DNA from 3 places in the Kushneria sp. AK178 genome. Region 3 is predicted to be linked to each of the others. Evidence: predicted binding sites of a transcription regulator. Region 3 holds the regulator's gene; each other region holds the start of a gene.
The links. Region 3 encodes sigma-54, which starts transcription at its own class of promoters, with help from an activator protein. Its sites were predicted from a motif close to TGGCACNNNNNTTGCTNT; they were not measured.
Positions count from the first base shown of each region.

Region 1 (5,379 bases), 1.5 Mb from region 3:
GTTTCACGTGAAACATGGCCTTTCACGGTCACCGCACTTCCTCTTTCGGCGTCATAGTTTTGCTCTCTACCATGCGATAGGACTAATCCATGAAGATACCGTGGTACCTTCCGCCTTCGGAGCCGATCGTGACCGGCACCCATATGATCCGGACAGGATGTCAAAAGAGGAGCATGGCATGTCAGATAGAAATAACGAACTGACCAACCGACAGGGGCACCCTGTCACCAACAATCAATCCCAGCGCACGGTGGGCAGTCGCGGCCCGGCGACGCTGGAAAACTATCAGTTTCTGGAAAAGATCAGTCACTTCGACCGCGAGCGCATTCCCGAGCGCGTGGTCCACGCCCGCGGCTTTCTGGCCTACGGCGAGTTCGAAGCCACCGGCATGATCGGTGACGAGCCGGCGTCGAAGTACACTCGCGCCGCACTCTTTCAGGAAGCCGGCAAGAAGACCGACCTGGCGCTGCGCTTCTCGACCGTTATCGGCGGTCGCGACTCCTCGGAAGCCGCCCGCGACCCGCGTGGCTTTGCGGTGAAGTTCTACACCGAGGACGGCAACTGGGACCTGGTCGGCAACAACCTGGCCGTGTTCTTTATCCGTGATGCGATCAAGTTCCCGGACGTGATCCACTCGCTCAAGCCGGACCCGGTCACCTTCCGGCAGGAACCCAACCGCATCTTCGACTTCATGAGCCAGACGCCTGAAGCGATGCACATGCTGACGCACCTGTTCAGCCCGCGCGGTATTCCGGCGTCCTATCGCCACCAGGAAGGCTTCGGCGTCAACACCTACAAGATGGTCAACGCTCAGGGCGAGACGGTCCTGGTCAAGTACCATTTCCATCCGCAGTGCGGCGTGGCCAGCCTCACCGCGGCCGAAGCCGCCAAGGTGCAGGGGCAGGATCTGGGCTCGGCCTCGAAGGATCTGTATGAGGCCATCGAGCGCGGCGACTATCCGAAGTGGGACGTCTTCGTTCAGCTCATGGAAGATCATGATCATCCCGAGCTCGACTGGGACCCGCTGGATGACACCAAGATCTGGCCGGAAGATCAGTTCCCGCTGCGCAGGATCGGTGTGATGACGCTCAACCGCAACGTGCAGAACTTCTTCGCCGAAAACGATCAGATCGCCATGGGCACCGGCGTGCTGGTCGACGGCCTGGACTTCTCCGACGACAAGATGCTGGTCGGGCGTACCTTCTCCTACTCCGATACCCAGCGCTATCGCATCGGGCCCAACTACCTGCAGCTGCCGGTCAACCAGCCGAAAAATGCGCGCGTGGCCACCAACCAGCGCGACGGTCAAATGGCCTATGAGCAGGGCGTGGCGCAGGGGCAGAACCCGCACATCAACTTCGAGCCGTCGATCCACAACGGCCTGCAGGAGTCTGATCGCGACGAGCCCAACCATCCGCCGGAAGTTCGCGGCCAGCTCACGCGCAGCGTCATCGAGCGTCGCAACGACTATGTCCAGGCGCGCGGTCGCTACAACACCATGCAGGACTGGGAGCGCGAAGACCTGACCTTCAACATGGGCGACATGCTGAGTCAGTGCGAGCGTGACGTACAGGAGCGCATGCTGTGGCACTTCTGGATGGTCCATGACGACTACGGCAACCGCGTGGCCGAAAAACTCGGCATGAGCGTGGGTGACGTCAAGCATCTCCAGCCGCTGGCCAGACAGGTCCTCACCGACGACGACAAAAAGCGTCTCGAGAACCTGGGCAACAACGGTGACACCGTCAGCGCCGAAGGCTGGGGCCAGTGGACCAGCTCGGTCACCAACCGTCAGGTGACTGCTGAAGAAGTTCTCAGCGGCAAGCTCTGATCAGCAGCATCAGGTCGGGCGCGTCCCGGCCCTGATGTCTGTTTTCAAAAAGAACCGGCGCCTTCTGGCGCCGGTTTTTTATATCTGCCGGTATCGTGCGCCCGGCTTGTTCGCCGTGACACTTCTTGTATTTGCTGCCACAGGGGCAAGGATCATTGTGGCCGATATCCTTCAACGCGTTGCGCGTGGGCTTTTGCACACCGTGGCTGCAATTCGGACCATGGATGTGGCCATGCTCATGATGATGATCGTGCCGGCAGTTGGGGCTGTGCACATGGGGCTGATTCCTGAGGCGGTTTACGGTGGTCGTGATTCCATGACCATCGACGCCGCGCGCCAAAAGAGCAGCCCTCGAAAGGGCAATATCGATGCCCGTCCACCCTGCCCCGATATTTTTTGACATGTCCTCTTGAAAAGACGCCTGCCGGCCCTGTTTTCCTGACCAGTGACGCCCGGCAAAAAAAGAGACAGGATTTTTTTCAGGGAAGACTTGAAACGCCAACAGGCGACACTATTTAACATAATGTCGCGGCAGCTGGCGCCATCAGGGCGGCTGACGCGAGCGTAGATGCCGCCCATGCGGGTCTGCGATTTCTCAATCACGGTAGTGACGAACTTTGCTGTCCATCAGGAGGTTTTATGAACACCATGACCCTTTCTCCGCTCTTTCGTCGCAGCATCGGCTTTGATCGACTGAATGATCTTTTCGAACAGGCCATGCACAACGATGCGCCCAGCTATCCGCCCTACAACGTCGAAAAGCATGGCGACAACGACTATCGCATTGCGATAGCCACGGCCGGGTTTGCCGAGGAAGAGCTCGACGTCAACGTCGAAAACCGCGTACTGACCATTACCGGTGGTCGCAGCAACAGTGACAGCGACGATTCAGGGGTTACGTATCTGCATCGTGGCATCTCCAGGCGCTCGTTCCGGCTCTCCTTCCGGCTTGACGAGAATATCGAGATCCAGGGCGCCAGGCTTGAAAACGGCCTGCTGATGGTCGACCTGCTGCGAGTGGTGCCCGAGCAGCAGCGCGCCCGTCAGATCCCGATCAGTTCCAACCAGCGCGCGCTGACCGACCACTCGAGCCGGACAATGTCTGCCGCCGAGCCCGCTAGCGCCTGAGTGCGTTGGCTCGCTCGATCAGGGCGATCAATGCGCCGTTAAAAAAGGCCCCGCCGACGCCGGCGGGGCCTTTTGCTGTGTGAGAAAAGGGTCAGGGCGCGGCCTGACGCTCCCAGGCGGCCAGCACGGTGCGCTCGGACTGCGCCAGATACTGCTCCAGCAGCGCCACGGCCGCGTTGGTGTCGCCGGCGTCAAAGGTCTCCAGCACCTGCTGGTTCATCTCGACATAGGGGCCGTGCAGCCACTCCCGGTCGGGCATGAGGGCGAAGGCGAGGCGCAGCTCGGCCAGCACCCCGCGAAAGAAGGCATCCAGCCGCGGGCTGTCCGCCAGCGCCACGATCTCTCCGTGAAAGGCCATGTTGGCCGTGCCCACCGCCTGCCAGTCCTGCTGCTCGCTGAAGGCCCGGGCATCCGCCACTGCCGCACGCATCCCCTTCACTGCCGGATGGCAGGGCCAGGCCTCGCTCAGCGCGCGGCACTCGATGAAGCGTCGTAGCCGGTAGATTTCAACGATGGAGGCGGCATCGGGCCGGGTCACGAAGACGCCCCGATGGGGCTGATGGGTCACCAGGCCTTCATGGGCCAGGGTGCGAAAGGCCTCCCGGAGCGTGTTGCGCGATACGCCCAGGCGCTCGCACAGCGCCATTTCCGACAGGCGCTGCCCCGGGGCAAACGCCCCCTCCACCAGCAGCCGTCGAATGCCGTTTGTGACGGTCTCGCCCAGCGGTCTGCTTCTGTTTTCCAGGCCCTGCGTTGTCATTGAAGCGCCATCTTGATCATGCCGTTTGAAGGGTCTCCCAGTGTTCCCGATAAGGATGCCCGCCGACAAGCCTTCCAGGCGCACCATAACGGCGCCCTTCACCTGCCCAATGCACCACAATGGAACGCAAGTCGAATATCACACCGCGATCGGCCCCGGTATTGTTGAACAATCAACGTCGACAAGTTCTACAAGCCCCGGTCGCTCTGCCGGTTGTGGCACGACAATTGCTGGCAGGGCCTGTCATCCTTCCCCATCGGAGCCCCTGATATGGCAGCACCTTCTGACGCCGGGTTCGCCCGCTCCCGGCGCGCCTCGCTGATCGGCGCCGTCTTTTTGATGGCCACCTCGGCCGTCGGCCCCGGCTTCATCACCCAGACCGCCACCTTTACCGCCACGATGGGCGCCGCCTTTGCCTTCGGCATTCTGGCCTCGATCCTCATCGACCTGGTGGTGCAGCTCAACATCTGGCGGGTGGTCACCGTCACCGGCCTGCGCGCCCCCGAAGTGGCCAACGCCGCGCTGCCCGGCAGCGGTTATCTGCTGGCGATTCTGATCATCGTCGGCGGGCTGACCTTCAACGTCGGCAACATTGCCGGCGCCGGTCTGGGGCTCAACGCCCTGGTGGGGCTAGACACGACATGGGGCGGGCTGATCAGCGCCGTGATCGCCGGCGCCATTTTCTCCTCCCGGCGGGCCGGCGTGGCCATCGATCGCATCATTGTGGTGCTGGGCATGGTGATGCTGGCGATGACGGTGTTCGTGGCGTTTGCCTCCCATCCGCCCGTGGGCGAGGCGCTGCGCCAGACCGTGATGCCCGACACCATCAACTTTGCCACCATCACCACCATCGTGGGCGGCACCGTCGGCGGCTATATCACCTATGCCGGCGCCCACCGCCTGCTGGATAAAGGGCTGGGCGGGGTCGACAACGTCGATACCGTTTCACAAGCCGCCCTGCGCGGCATTCTGGTCACCGGCGTGATGCGCTATATCCTGTTTCTGGCCATTCTCGGCGTGGTCGCCAGCGGCGTGGTCATCGACGTCTCCAGCCAGAGCGCCAATCCGGCCGCCCAGGCCTTTCAGGCCGCCGCCGGCGAGCTGGGCCTGCGCGCCTTCGGCCTGATTCTCTGGGCCGCCGGCATCACCAGCATCATCGGTGCGGCCTACACCTCCATGACCTTTCTGAGCGCCTTTCGCCCCGGCATCAGTGAAGACGTGCGCAATCGCGCTACGCTGATCTTTATCGCCATCTCGCTGATCGCCTTTGTGTCGGTGGGCACGCCCCCGGCGGCGCTGCTGGTCTTTGTCGGCGGTTTCAACGGACTGATTTTGCCGGTCGGCCTGACGCTGTTCATTTATGTCGCCTGGCGCCGAAGCGATCTGATGCACGGACACCGCTACCCGCGCTGGCTCCTGATCTCGGGGGCGGTGGTCTGCGCGCTGACCTGGACCATGGGCTTTAACGCCATCGGCCCGATCTTTGACTTTCTGACACCCTCTGCCTGAACCGGGAGTTTCACATGGCCTCCATCGATTTAAACAGCGACCTGGGCGAAAGCTTCGGGGCGTGGCACATGGGCGATGACGCCACCATGCTCGGCATCGTCACCAGTGCCAACGTCGCCTGCGGCTTTCACGCCGGTGATCCGAGCGGCAT
Region 1 is NZ_CP096381.1:210,842-216,220, reverse strand. Features, by position in the region: gene M1D97_RS00980 (catalase) at 179-1,831, shown strand; gene M1D97_RS00975 (hypothetical protein) at 1,815-2,333, opposite strand; gene M1D97_RS00970 (Hsp20 family protein) at 2,471-2,959, shown strand; gene M1D97_RS00965 (GntR family transcriptional regulator) at 3,051-3,719, opposite strand; gene M1D97_RS00960 (NRAMP family divalent metal transporter) at 3,990-5,228, shown strand; gene M1D97_RS00955 (LamB/YcsF family protein) at 5,243-5,379, shown strand, end outside.
Region 1: M1D97_RS00960 (NRAMP family divalent metal transporter) is a predicted target of sigma-54. The motif match lies at 3,936-3,953, and genes of this name have one in related genera.

Region 2 (5,379 bases), 1.1 Mb from region 3:
GTTTTCACCTTTGTGTACACGCGCCTGTTCTGGGTAGGAGCGTGACCGTGCGTTGTGGGAGCGGTCACGCCAGCAGCGTGCAATAAATTTGGCCCCGCATTGTATAGGCTAAGTCGGCGGTCGAATAGCTGGAAATCGTGGCGCAGCCGCCTGAAGATCATGAAACGGAGAGCGCGTGACACTGTGACGACAGAGCGTGGTCGGGTAATGCGCATTTTTGGTGCATAAAAGACGATTTTTGAACGCTTGTGGTGCAGTGTCACCCCCCGACACCCCTTTCCCGCGGGAGGCGCCGTGTCGTGAACGGCTGGCGGTGTGATCGCTCGTGCATTTAACCTGCTGTATCGGCGCTACTTTTCAATTCCGGGCAGCGGGCTTGCGCCATTTTGGCACGCTGTATGCATTATTTGGGTACACGGCGGGACTTGCATGCACTGTGCTTGCGCGTGATACAACGGTTGCGAAGTGATGGCGTCCTGTTAACGGTTTTAAAGCAGTATCCTTTTTATTGGAGGAGTCACATGTCAGAGAAAACGCTTGCCCTGATCGAAGAAAACGATATCAAGTGGGCCGATCTGCGCTTTACCGATACCAAGGGCAAGGAACAGCACGTCACCATTCCGGCACGCGCCGTGGATGACGAGTTCTTTGAAAACGGTCAGATGTTTGATGGCTCCTCGATTGGCGGCTGGAAGGGTATCAACGAGTCCGACATGATCCTGCTGCCGCAGGACGGCACCGGCTATCTCGACCCGTTCACCGAAGACCCCACCATCGTCCTGCGCTGTGACATCATCGAGCCGGCCACCATGCAGGGCTACGAGCGTGATCCGCGCTCGATCGCCAAGCGCGCCGAAGCCTATCTGGGCAGCACCGGCCTGGGTGACACGGCCTTTTTCGGTCCCGAGCCCGAGTTCTTCATCTTTGATGAGGTGCACTTCAAGAACGACATGAACCATTCGTTCTTCCGTATCTCCTCGGAAGAGGGCGCCTGGGCGACCGACGGCCAGTTCGAAGGCGGCAACATGGGCCACCGTCCGCGCGTCAAGGGCGGCTACTTCCCGGTCCCGCCGGTCGACTCCTTCCACGACATCCGCAGCGCCATGTGCGCCACGCTGGAAGCCGTGGGCCAGAGCGTCGAGGTGCATCACCACGAGGTGGCCAACGCCGGTCAGAACGAAATCGGCGTGAAGTTCAACACCCTGGTGCAGAAGTGCGACGAAGTGCAGACCATGAAGTATGTGATCCACAACGTGGCACATGCCTATGGCAAGACCGCAACCTTCATGCCCAAGCCGATGGCCGGTGATAACGGCAGCGGCATGCACATTCACCAGTCCTTCTGGAAGGACGGCGAAAACATGTTTGCCGGCGACGAGTACGCCGGGCTGTCCGAAACCGCGCTGTACTACATTGGCGGTGTCATCAAGCATGCGCGTGCCCTGAACGCCTTCACCAACCCGTCGACCAACTCCTACAAGCGTCTGGTCCCGGGCTTTGAAGCGCCGGTCATGCTGGCCTACAGCGCCCGCAACCGCAGCGCCTCGATCCGCATTCCCTATACCTCCAGCCCCAAGGCCAAGCGTGTCGAGACCCGTTTCCCCGACCCGATGGCCAACCCGTACCTGGCCTTCGCAGCGCTTTTGATGGCCGGTATCGATGGCATCCGCAACAAGATCCATCCGGGTGAGGCACTGGACAAGAACCTGTACGATCTGCCGGCCGAGGAAGCGCTCAACGTGCCCACGGTCGCCTCGAGCCTCGAGGAAGCCCTCAATGCGCTGAAGGAAGACCATGCCTTTTTGACCGAGGGTGGCGTGTTCACCGAATCGATGATCGAGGCCTACATCGAGCTCAAGATGGAAGACGTCACGGCCGTTCGCATGGCGCCGAGCCCCGTCGAGTACGATCTGTACTACAGCCTCTAAACCTGACGCCAGGCGCCTGTCCGCGGGCCTGTCCAGGGAAAAGCCCCGCTTCGGCGGGGCTTTTTATCGTCCGGGGGCCGGGTCAGGCGCGCCATAATGGGGCTCCCCTGTCCCCGTGGAACTGCTGCCGTGCCGGGTCGCCCCTGTTACCTGATGCTATGGACCGTCGTTGTCTGGCTGCTGCCGGCGGCAGTGATGCCGGATGTCCGGGCGGCGGTCTATCGCCACACGGACGCGCACGGCCATGTCGTCTGGAGCGATCGCCCCGGCGGCACCCGTGCCGAGGTGCGCGCGCCGCGTGTGCTGTCACCGGCCGGCGCCTCCAGCGAGCGCCCGATCACACCGTCCGCGCCGGCGGCCTTTACGCCCTATCAATACGTGCGCCTCAAGCCCCGGTCAGCACCCGTGAGTGTCGAGCGGGCGCGTCGCGGCATTCCTCTGCGCCTCGAGATCGTGCCGCGGCTGCGCGAGGGCGATCGGGTGCAGCTGCGCGTCGATGGCAAGCGGCACCAGTCACCGCTGGCCAGTCGTGTGCTGATGGCCATTGGGCTCGAGGCCGGTCGCCATGAGCTGATCGCCGAGGTGCTCGATCGCAGCGGCACCGTGCGCCAGCGTTCACCGGTCATGACGCTTGAGGTCGTGTCGTCACCTGACCCTGCACCGGCGTCGCCACCGTAATCGGCAAGATGCTGGTCCTTGTGCACTAAAAAGGTGCATCATGGATCGCGCAACGTCGTCGATGGACCACTGTCGCGCTCGCCTGATGGCATTGCTTCCCCATGTGGTGCGCTACCTGTCACATGTGGCGCGCTTTTTGCACTATTCAGGGGAAATGACGTTAACGAGGTGCTCATGCATCAACGCCTGCTGGAACATCTCACCACGGCCGTGGTGCTGCTGGATGAGCAGTTACGCGTTCGCTGGCTCAACCCGGCGGCAGAAGCCCTGATGGGCCTGAGCCTGTCGCGGGTCGAGGGCACGCGGCTTGAGTGTCTGGACGGCGAGGAAGGGCGGATTGCCACCATGCTGGCCGATGCCCTGCGCCTGCAACATCCTTATACCCAGCGCGAAACGCCGCTGGCGCTGACCAGCGGCGAGCGCATCACGGTGGACTACACCGCCACGCCCCTGTCGAAAACCGAGCTGTTGCTGGAGTTTGAACCGCGCGACCGCCTGATGCGCATCTCTCGCGAGGAGTCGCTGATTGCGCGCCAGGAGATGGTCAAGGTGCTCACCCGTGGGCTGGCGCACGAGGTCAAGAATCCGCTGGGCGGCATCCGCGGGGCGGCGCAGCTGCTCGAGCGCGACCTGCCCGACGACAGCCTCACCGAATTTACCCGCATCATCATCGAGGAGGCCGATCGCCTGCGCGATCTGGTCGATCGCATGCTGGGGCCCAACCGGCCGGTCGAGCAGCAGCCCATCAACGTGCATGAAGTGGTCGAGCGGGTGCGAGCGCTTTTACAGGCCGAGACCGACACCATCGCGCTGGTGCGGGACTATGACCCCAGTCTGCCCGCCATCATGGGCGATGCCGACCAGCTCATTCAGGCGGTATTGAACGTCACCCGCAACGCCGTCCAGGCGCTCAAGGAAAACGCCACCGAGCAGCCTACGGTCACCCTGCGCACCCGGGCACGGCGGCAGTTCACGCTGGGCGCCGAGCGCCACCGGCTGGTCTGCGAGGTCTGCGTGATCGACAACGGCCCCGGCGTCCCCGAGACGCTGGCGGAGTCGCTGTTTTATCCGATGATCTCCGGGCGCGCCGAGGGCAGCGGGCTGGGGCTGTCGATCGCCCAGTCGATCCTGCACCAGCACCAGGGGCTGATCGAGTGTGACAGCCGCCCCGGTCATACCGAATTTCGTCTTTTGATTCCGCTGGAAGGCTTCAGCGATACCGAGCACGACCGACCTGCCAACGGAGGCACCCATGAGTGATACGGCCCGCGTCTATATCGTGGATGATGATCGCGCCATCCGCTGGGTACTCGAGCGTACGCTGGCCCAGCCTGATATCGAGGTTTCGAGCTTCGAACGGGCCGACCAGGCCGAGGAGGCGATCAATCGCCAGCCTCCCGATGTCCTGCTTACCGACATTCGCATGCCGGGCGTCGATGGCCTGGATCTGATGGCGCGAGTGCGCGAGCGTCATGCCGACATGCCGGTGATCATCATGACCGCACACTCCGATCTCGACAGCGCCGTGGCCTCCTATCAGGGCGGCGCGTTCGAATACCTGCCCAAGCCCTTTGACGTCGATGATGCGCTGTCGCTGGTCCGCCGCGCCGTGGCTCATGCCCGCGAGCGCCAGATTCCAGCCCGAGCGCCGGAGGGCATCCAGGCCGAGATCATCGGCGAGGCGCCGGCCATGCAGGAGGTGTTTCGCGCCATCGGTCGGCTCTCCCACTCCCACATCACCGTGATGATCAACGGCGAGTCGGGGACCGGCAAGGAGCGGGTCGCCCGCGCCCTGCACCAGCACAGCCCGCGTGGCCATCAGCCCTTTATCGCGCTCAACATGGCCGCCATTCCACGCGATCTGATGGAATCGGAGCTGTTCGGTCATGAAAAGGGCGCCTTTACCGGCGCCACTGCCCAGCGCCGCGGCCGCTTCGAGCAGGCCGACGGCGGCACGCTCTTTCTCGACGAGATCGGTGACATGCCGGCCGAAACCCAGACGCGGCTGCTGCGCGTGCTGGCCGATGGCGAGTTCTACCGGGTCGGCGGCCACGTCCCGGTACGGGTGGACGTGCGCATTATCGCCGCCACCCACCAGCACCTGGAGCAGCTGGTCGAGGAGGGGCGCTTTCGCGAGGACCTGTTCCACCGGCTCAACGTGATCCGCGTGCACCTGCCCAGGCTCTCCGAGCGCCGCGAGGACATCCCGCGGCTGGCCCGGCACTTTCTGGCCGAGGCGGCAAAGGAACTCTCTGCCGAGCCCAAGGTGCTCACCGAAGCCGCCGAGCAGCATCTGGCCCATCTGCCTTGGCCGGGCAACGTGCGCCAGCTGGAGAACACCTGTCGCTGGCTGACCGTCATGGCGTCCAGCCGCGAGGTGCTCGTCGATGACCTGCCGCCGGAGCTGCGCGATCTCGAGCGCCCCGGCGAGGGGAGCAATGACTGGCGCAGCGCCTTTCGCGAGTGGGCCGACCGGGCCTTGGCGGCCGGCCATACCCACCTGCTGGAAGAGGCGGTGCCGGATTTCGAGCGCATCCTGATCGAGACCGCGCTCAAGCACACCGGCGGGCGCAAGGGCGAGGCCGCCGAGCTGCTGGGCTGGGGTCGCAATACCCTGACCCGCAAGCTCAAGGTGCTTTTGCCGGCGCTGGCCGACAGCGCCGACTGATCCAGTGTCTCGAGGGAGATCCGGGGGCACCGGATTGGTGCGTTATGGGACAAACGTATAAAGTAGAGCGCCATCAAGGATGGGTCTTCGGGCCCATCGCCGCTT
Region 2 is NZ_CP096381.1:3,270,491-3,275,869, reverse strand. Features, by position in the region: gene glnA (glutamate--ammonia ligase) at 522-1,928, shown strand; gene M1D97_RS15080 (hypothetical protein) at 2,058-2,606, shown strand; gene glnL (nitrogen regulation protein NR(II)) at 2,781-3,866, shown strand; gene ntrC (nitrogen regulation protein NR(I)) at 3,859-5,274, shown strand.
Region 2: glnL (nitrogen regulation protein NR(II)) is a predicted target of sigma-54. The motif match lies at 2,732-2,749, and genes of this name have one in related genera.

Region 3 (5,379 bases):
AGCGCTCGAGCGCGTCGGGCAGGTTGCGGGCATCGATGCTGACCGCGACCCGATTGCGGTGTGGACTGCCGGCCTGAAGTTCGTCGACCAGGGCAGAGAGAAGCATCGCCGGAAGATTGTCGATGGCGTAAAAGCCCTGATCTTCCAGCGCCTGCAGCGCAATGGATTTACCGGAACCGGAGCGTCCACTGACGATAACAAGTTCCATGGCCATGCGGCTTATACTCGCGTGGAAAGTTGGCTGATGGCCTGCATCAGGATGTCGTGAAGTTCCTGCGCATCCCGGGCATTACGCAGGGCGTGACGGGTCTCGGCGGCGTTCATGACTTCAGCAATCTGTGCCAGCAGAGACAGGTGCGTGTCCTCGGCGGTTTCAGGGACCAGCAGGACAAACAGCAGATCGACAGGCTCGCCATCGATGGCATCGAAATCCACGGCCTGCTGAAGACGCATGAATCCGGCCAGCGGCTGACGGCAGTGCGAGTTGCGTGCATGGGGAATGGCCACGCCATTCCCCACGCCGGTGCTCCCCAGACGTTCCCTGCTGATCAGACGGGTAAAGACTTCCTGACTGTCGAGACTGGGAATGTTTTGTGAGATGAACCCGCTGAAAAATTCCAGCACACGCTTTTTACTGCCGCCTTCCACATCAAACAGGACTCGGTCGAAAGGGAGTATCTGGTCAAGTGTCATGGGTTACAGGTATTTGCCGTTGCCCTGGGAGCGGGCCTGTGTTTTTTCCTTGTGCTTGAGCAGCTGACGATCAAGCTTCTCGGTCAAGGCGTCGATGGCAACATAAAGGTCTTCCTGCTCGGCCTGGGCGTGAAGCTCGGCACCGGCGGCGTGGAGCGTGGCCGCAGCCTGCTGGCGCTCCTTTTCGACAGACAGGGTCACCTGGACGTTGGTGATGTTGTCATAGTGGCGTTCCAGTTTGGCAAGCTTTTGATTGACGTGCTCGCGCAGTGCATCGGTCAGTTCGACGTGGTGCCCGGTAATATTTACCTGCATGGCATGCTCCCTGAATCGAAACGGATAACCGACAGCCTGGCCAGGCTGCCGGACCTGCAAGCCTCTCCGGCTACCATCAGATTGTAACGCTTTTCCCGTTGGCGCAAACCCTGAATCGTGGCGTTATTTGTTCCAGGACTGTCGGACATGTCATATCACGTGATTCAGGCCAGTCGCTTGCGCTCGCTGGAGGAGGGAATACCCATCGCCTCGCGATACTTGGCCACGGTGCGTCTGGCCACCATGATGCCGCTGTCGGCCAGCAGCTGTACCAGCCGGGCATCGGACAGCGGACGTCGCGGTGTTTCATCACCAATGAGCTTGCGTATCCGGGCGCGAATGGCCGTACTGGCGTGAGCATCACCCTCCTGGCCGACATGGCTCGAGAAGAAATACTTGAGCTCCATGACGCCGCGCGGGGTATGAATGTATTTGCGGGTTGTCACGCGCGAAATGGTGGATTCATGCATGTCCACGGCCCGGGCAATATCGGCCAGAACCATGGGCTTGAGGGCCTCATCCCCGTGTTCGATAAAGTCTGCCTGACGCGTCATGATCTCCTGGCCCACGCGCAGCAGGGTATCATTGCGGCTCGACAGGCTCTTGAGCAGCCAGCGCGCCTCCTGAAGATGCTGCTTGAGAAAGGTGTTGTCCTCGCTTTTGTCGGCGCGGCGCACCAGGGCGGCATAGTCGGGCTGGATACGAAGCCGCGGCAGGGCGTTTTGATTGAGCTCGACCTGCCAGCCGTGGCGGGGGTGATGTCGCAGGATCAGATCCGGGGTCACAAGATGCTGATCGACATCTTCAAAGGCCGCGCCGGGACGCGGATTGAGCGCGCGTATGGTGGCGATCACGTCATCGAGCGCCTGGTCGTCGAGGTTCAGGCGACGCTTGAGCAGGCGGCGATCATTCTGTCCCAGCGGCTCGAGAAACTGGCGGACCATGCGGCGGGTCTGGGCAAGCCAGGGCGTGTCAGCGGGTAACTGATCGAGCTGCAGCAGCAGACACTCGCGCAGATCACGGGCAAAGACGCCCGTGGGGTCACACTGCTGCAGTCGCGCCAGCATGTGCTCCATCTCGGTCTGGACGAGATCGTTCAGGCCCTGCTGACGCAGCCCGCCGGCCAGCTCCTCCAGGTCCGTGCCGAGATAGCCGCTGGGCGCCAGTGCGTCCAGCAGGGTATCGGTGATCAGCTGCTCGCGCGCGTCCATGTCCATCAGCGCGATCTGCTCGCGCACGTGCGAGGCCAGATCGGTGGCCACGGCGTTGTGCTCGATATTCCAGCCGTCTTCCGCGGCGCCCGGCGCGGGGCCGTTGGTATACACATCGTCCCAGCGGGCATCCAGCGGCAGCTCCTCGGGGATACTGTCGGCCCAGTCCTCCCGGTCTGCCGGCGTTTCCGGCGGTTCGATGCTCTGCTCTTCCTCGACATCCAGCAGCGGGTTGCTCTCCAGCGCCATCTGAAGCTCCTGCTGCAGATCCAGCGTGGACAGCTGCAGCAGGTGGATGGCCTGCTGCAGCTGCGGCGTCATGGTGAGCTGGGTGCCAGTGCGTAGCTGTAAGGCGGGTTTCATCATGGTTATAACGCCCGGTCGCCAACGTTTGATGCCACGCTATCCAGTCCGCGGCGACCTTGCAAGTGCTGAAGGCGTTACATGTTGCAAATACCGTGCCATCGGTCGGTAAGCCGATGAGGTCAAAGGCGAAACTCGTGGCCCAGATAGACATCGCGGACGTGCTGGTTGTTCAGCACGGCGTTGGCATCGCCTTCGGCAATGATCAGGCCGCTGCCGACGATATAGGCGTTATCGCAGATGTCGAGCGTTTCACGCACGTTGTGATCGGTAATCAACACGCCGATGCCGCGGGTGCGGAGCTGGCGGATGATGCCCTTGATCTCGCCGACCGAGATGGGATCCACACCGGCAAAGGGTTCATCAAGCAGAATGAAGGCCGGCTCGATGGCGAGTGCCCGGGCGATCTCGACACGCCGGCGCTCGCCGCCGGAAAGGCTCATGCCCATGTTGTCGCGGATATGGGTGATGCTGAACTCCTCGAGCAGCTGATCGAGACGGTCGCGGCGCTGTTGGCGATCAAGGTCCTTGCGCGTCTCGAGAATGGCCATGATGTTGTCGGCCACCGAGAGCTTGCGAAAGATGGAGGCTTCCTGCGGCAGATAGCTGATGCCGGCATGGGCGCGCTTGTGCATCGGGCTGCGGCTCAGGTCCAGGTCGTCGATGGCGACACGGCCGGCATCGGCCTGGATCAGTCCCACGATCATGTAAAACGAGGTGGTCTTGCCCGCCCCGTTGGGGCCCAGCAGTCCCACGATCTCGCCCTGTCGAATCGACAGGCTGATGTCCTGAACGACACGGCGCCCCTTGAAGCTCTTGGCCAGATGGGCTGCGTGAAGGGTTTTCATTAATTGCTGCTGCCCTGTTGATCCTCGGGAGTGAGCTGCATGCGAACGCGGCCGCCCGAGCTGTCACCAGTGCTGCTGCCCTGAGCGCTCTGACTGCCGCGGGCGTTGACCTGACGGGAGTCGAGGAAATACTCCACGTAGCCGCCGTTGAAGGTGTCCCCGCTTTGATGCAGCTCGGCGTTGCCGATCAGCTCGACCCGCCGCTCTCCAGCGTGATAGATGATGGTGTTGCCCCAGCCCTTGGCGAGCGGGTCATTGGGCGCCGGCTGCTGTTCGATATAGGCGCGGCCGCCGCTGCCCCCGTTGGCGGTCAGACTCGACAGCCCGCCGCCCTGCGCCCGCTGCAGCTCGACCCGGCTGGAGCGCAGTTTCATGGTGCCCTGATCGACCTCGACAGTGCCGGTATAGACGGCCGTGCCGGCGCGGTTATCGATGTTGAGCTCGTCGGCGCCGATATTGATGGGCTTCTGGCGATCGCTTTCCAGGGCCATGGCCTGCTGGCCGAGCAGTGCCAGCAGCAGGGCAGAGGTACACAGCAGCACAGGGCGCGTCATGGGAGATCCTTGTCATCATTCATGGTTGAAAAAGGCGGCGATTATCGGTCAACGGGCGGGTGCAACCCCTGCACATTGCCTTCGAGCGTCATGCGATCCTCGTTGACCCAGCCGTCAAAACGGTCGCCGCGGGTGCGCTGCTCGTTCCGGGTAAACACGGCGTCGCCATCGCTCCAGGCATGTTGCGACGGAACATCATAATGCAGCACATTCGTTTCCAGTTGCCACCCGTCCGCCGGCTGACGCAGCACGGCATTGCCGGCCAGCTCGAACGTGTTGGCATCCGGGCCGAGCGTGGCGCGCTCGCCATCCGCCGTCCAGCGGTTGCCATCACTGCCGAGCAGCGTGAAATGTGGCGTGACGGCGCGAGTGACGTCATCCTCGGGCGTATGCGATACCCGCGGGCTCTCCATGGTCTGTGCCACACGGCCCTGCTCATCGAAGCGGGTATAGTTGACGCCCTCAAGATAGTAATCGGGCACGCCCGCGTCGCTGTCCGGTGCCGGGCCGGGCGTCATCAGGGTGTTACGCTGATCGATCAGCGTCAGGACGCCGCCCAGTGCCAGTACCAGCACCAGAATGCCAAGGCGTGTCCGGGTTTGTCCGGTCGGTAGCCTGTCGCGAAAAGCCATATACACGTCCTGTCGGGTCTTTGAAGCAGCCTCAGGGCCACTCATGCGCGTTAATGATATCCTGGCGGACGCCACGCGCGCTCAGCAGCCATTCGCAGAGTTCACGGACCGCGCCATGGCCGCCGGATGCCCGGGTTACCATGTCGGCGCGCTGACGAATATAGTCCGGCGCGTCGGCCACCGTCACGCCAAGCCCCGCATACATGATGGCACCGAGGTCGGGAAGATCGTCCCCGCAGTAGCAGACCGCCCGCGCTTCCAGCCCGGACGCTGCCATCAGGGTCTCGAGCGCGACCTGTTTGTCGTCACGTCCCTGAATGACATGGCGAATGCCCAGTTCCTGCGCACGGCGGTCGACGGCCGGCGAGATGCGTCCGGTAATCAGGGCAACATCAATGCCGGTCTGCATGATCAGCTTGAGTCCGAGGCCGTCACGGACATGAAATACCTTGTCGCCATCATGCTGTGGCTGCGAGGCATATCGAAGGCGGCCATCGGTCAGGACGCCGTCGACATCCAGCGCCAGCAGGCGAATGGCGTGCGCGCGCGCTGTCAGCTCGGTAGTCGTGTTGTCGGGTTCTGTCATGATGGGGAAGCCTCCGGTGTGGCGAACGAGTGCCGGCAGGCCGTCCGGATGCCGTACCGCTCTGGGGTCGAGTGTGCATCGGGATGGTGCTAGACAATGCCGCTTCTGAGCAGGTCATGCATCTTGAGAAGCCCGATGGGGCGGTGCCGGTCATCGACAATGACCAGCGCCGTAATG
Region 3 is NZ_CP096381.1:2,174,727-2,180,105, reverse strand. Features, by position in the region: gene rapZ (RNase adapter RapZ) at 1-208, opposite strand, end outside; gene M1D97_RS09915 (PTS sugar transporter subunit IIA) at 220-693, opposite strand; gene hpf (ribosome hibernation-promoting factor, HPF/YfiA family) at 697-1,008, opposite strand; gene M1D97_RS09905 (RNA polymerase factor sigma-54) at 1,173-2,585, opposite strand; gene lptB (LPS export ABC transporter ATP-binding protein) at 2,705-3,430, opposite strand; gene lptA (lipopolysaccharide transport periplasmic protein LptA) at 3,430-3,984, opposite strand; gene lptC (LPS export ABC transporter periplasmic protein LptC) at 4,026-4,616, opposite strand; gene M1D97_RS09885 (KdsC family phosphatase) at 4,648-5,202, opposite strand; gene M1D97_RS09880 (KpsF/GutQ family sugar-phosphate isomerase) at 5,292-5,379, opposite strand, start outside.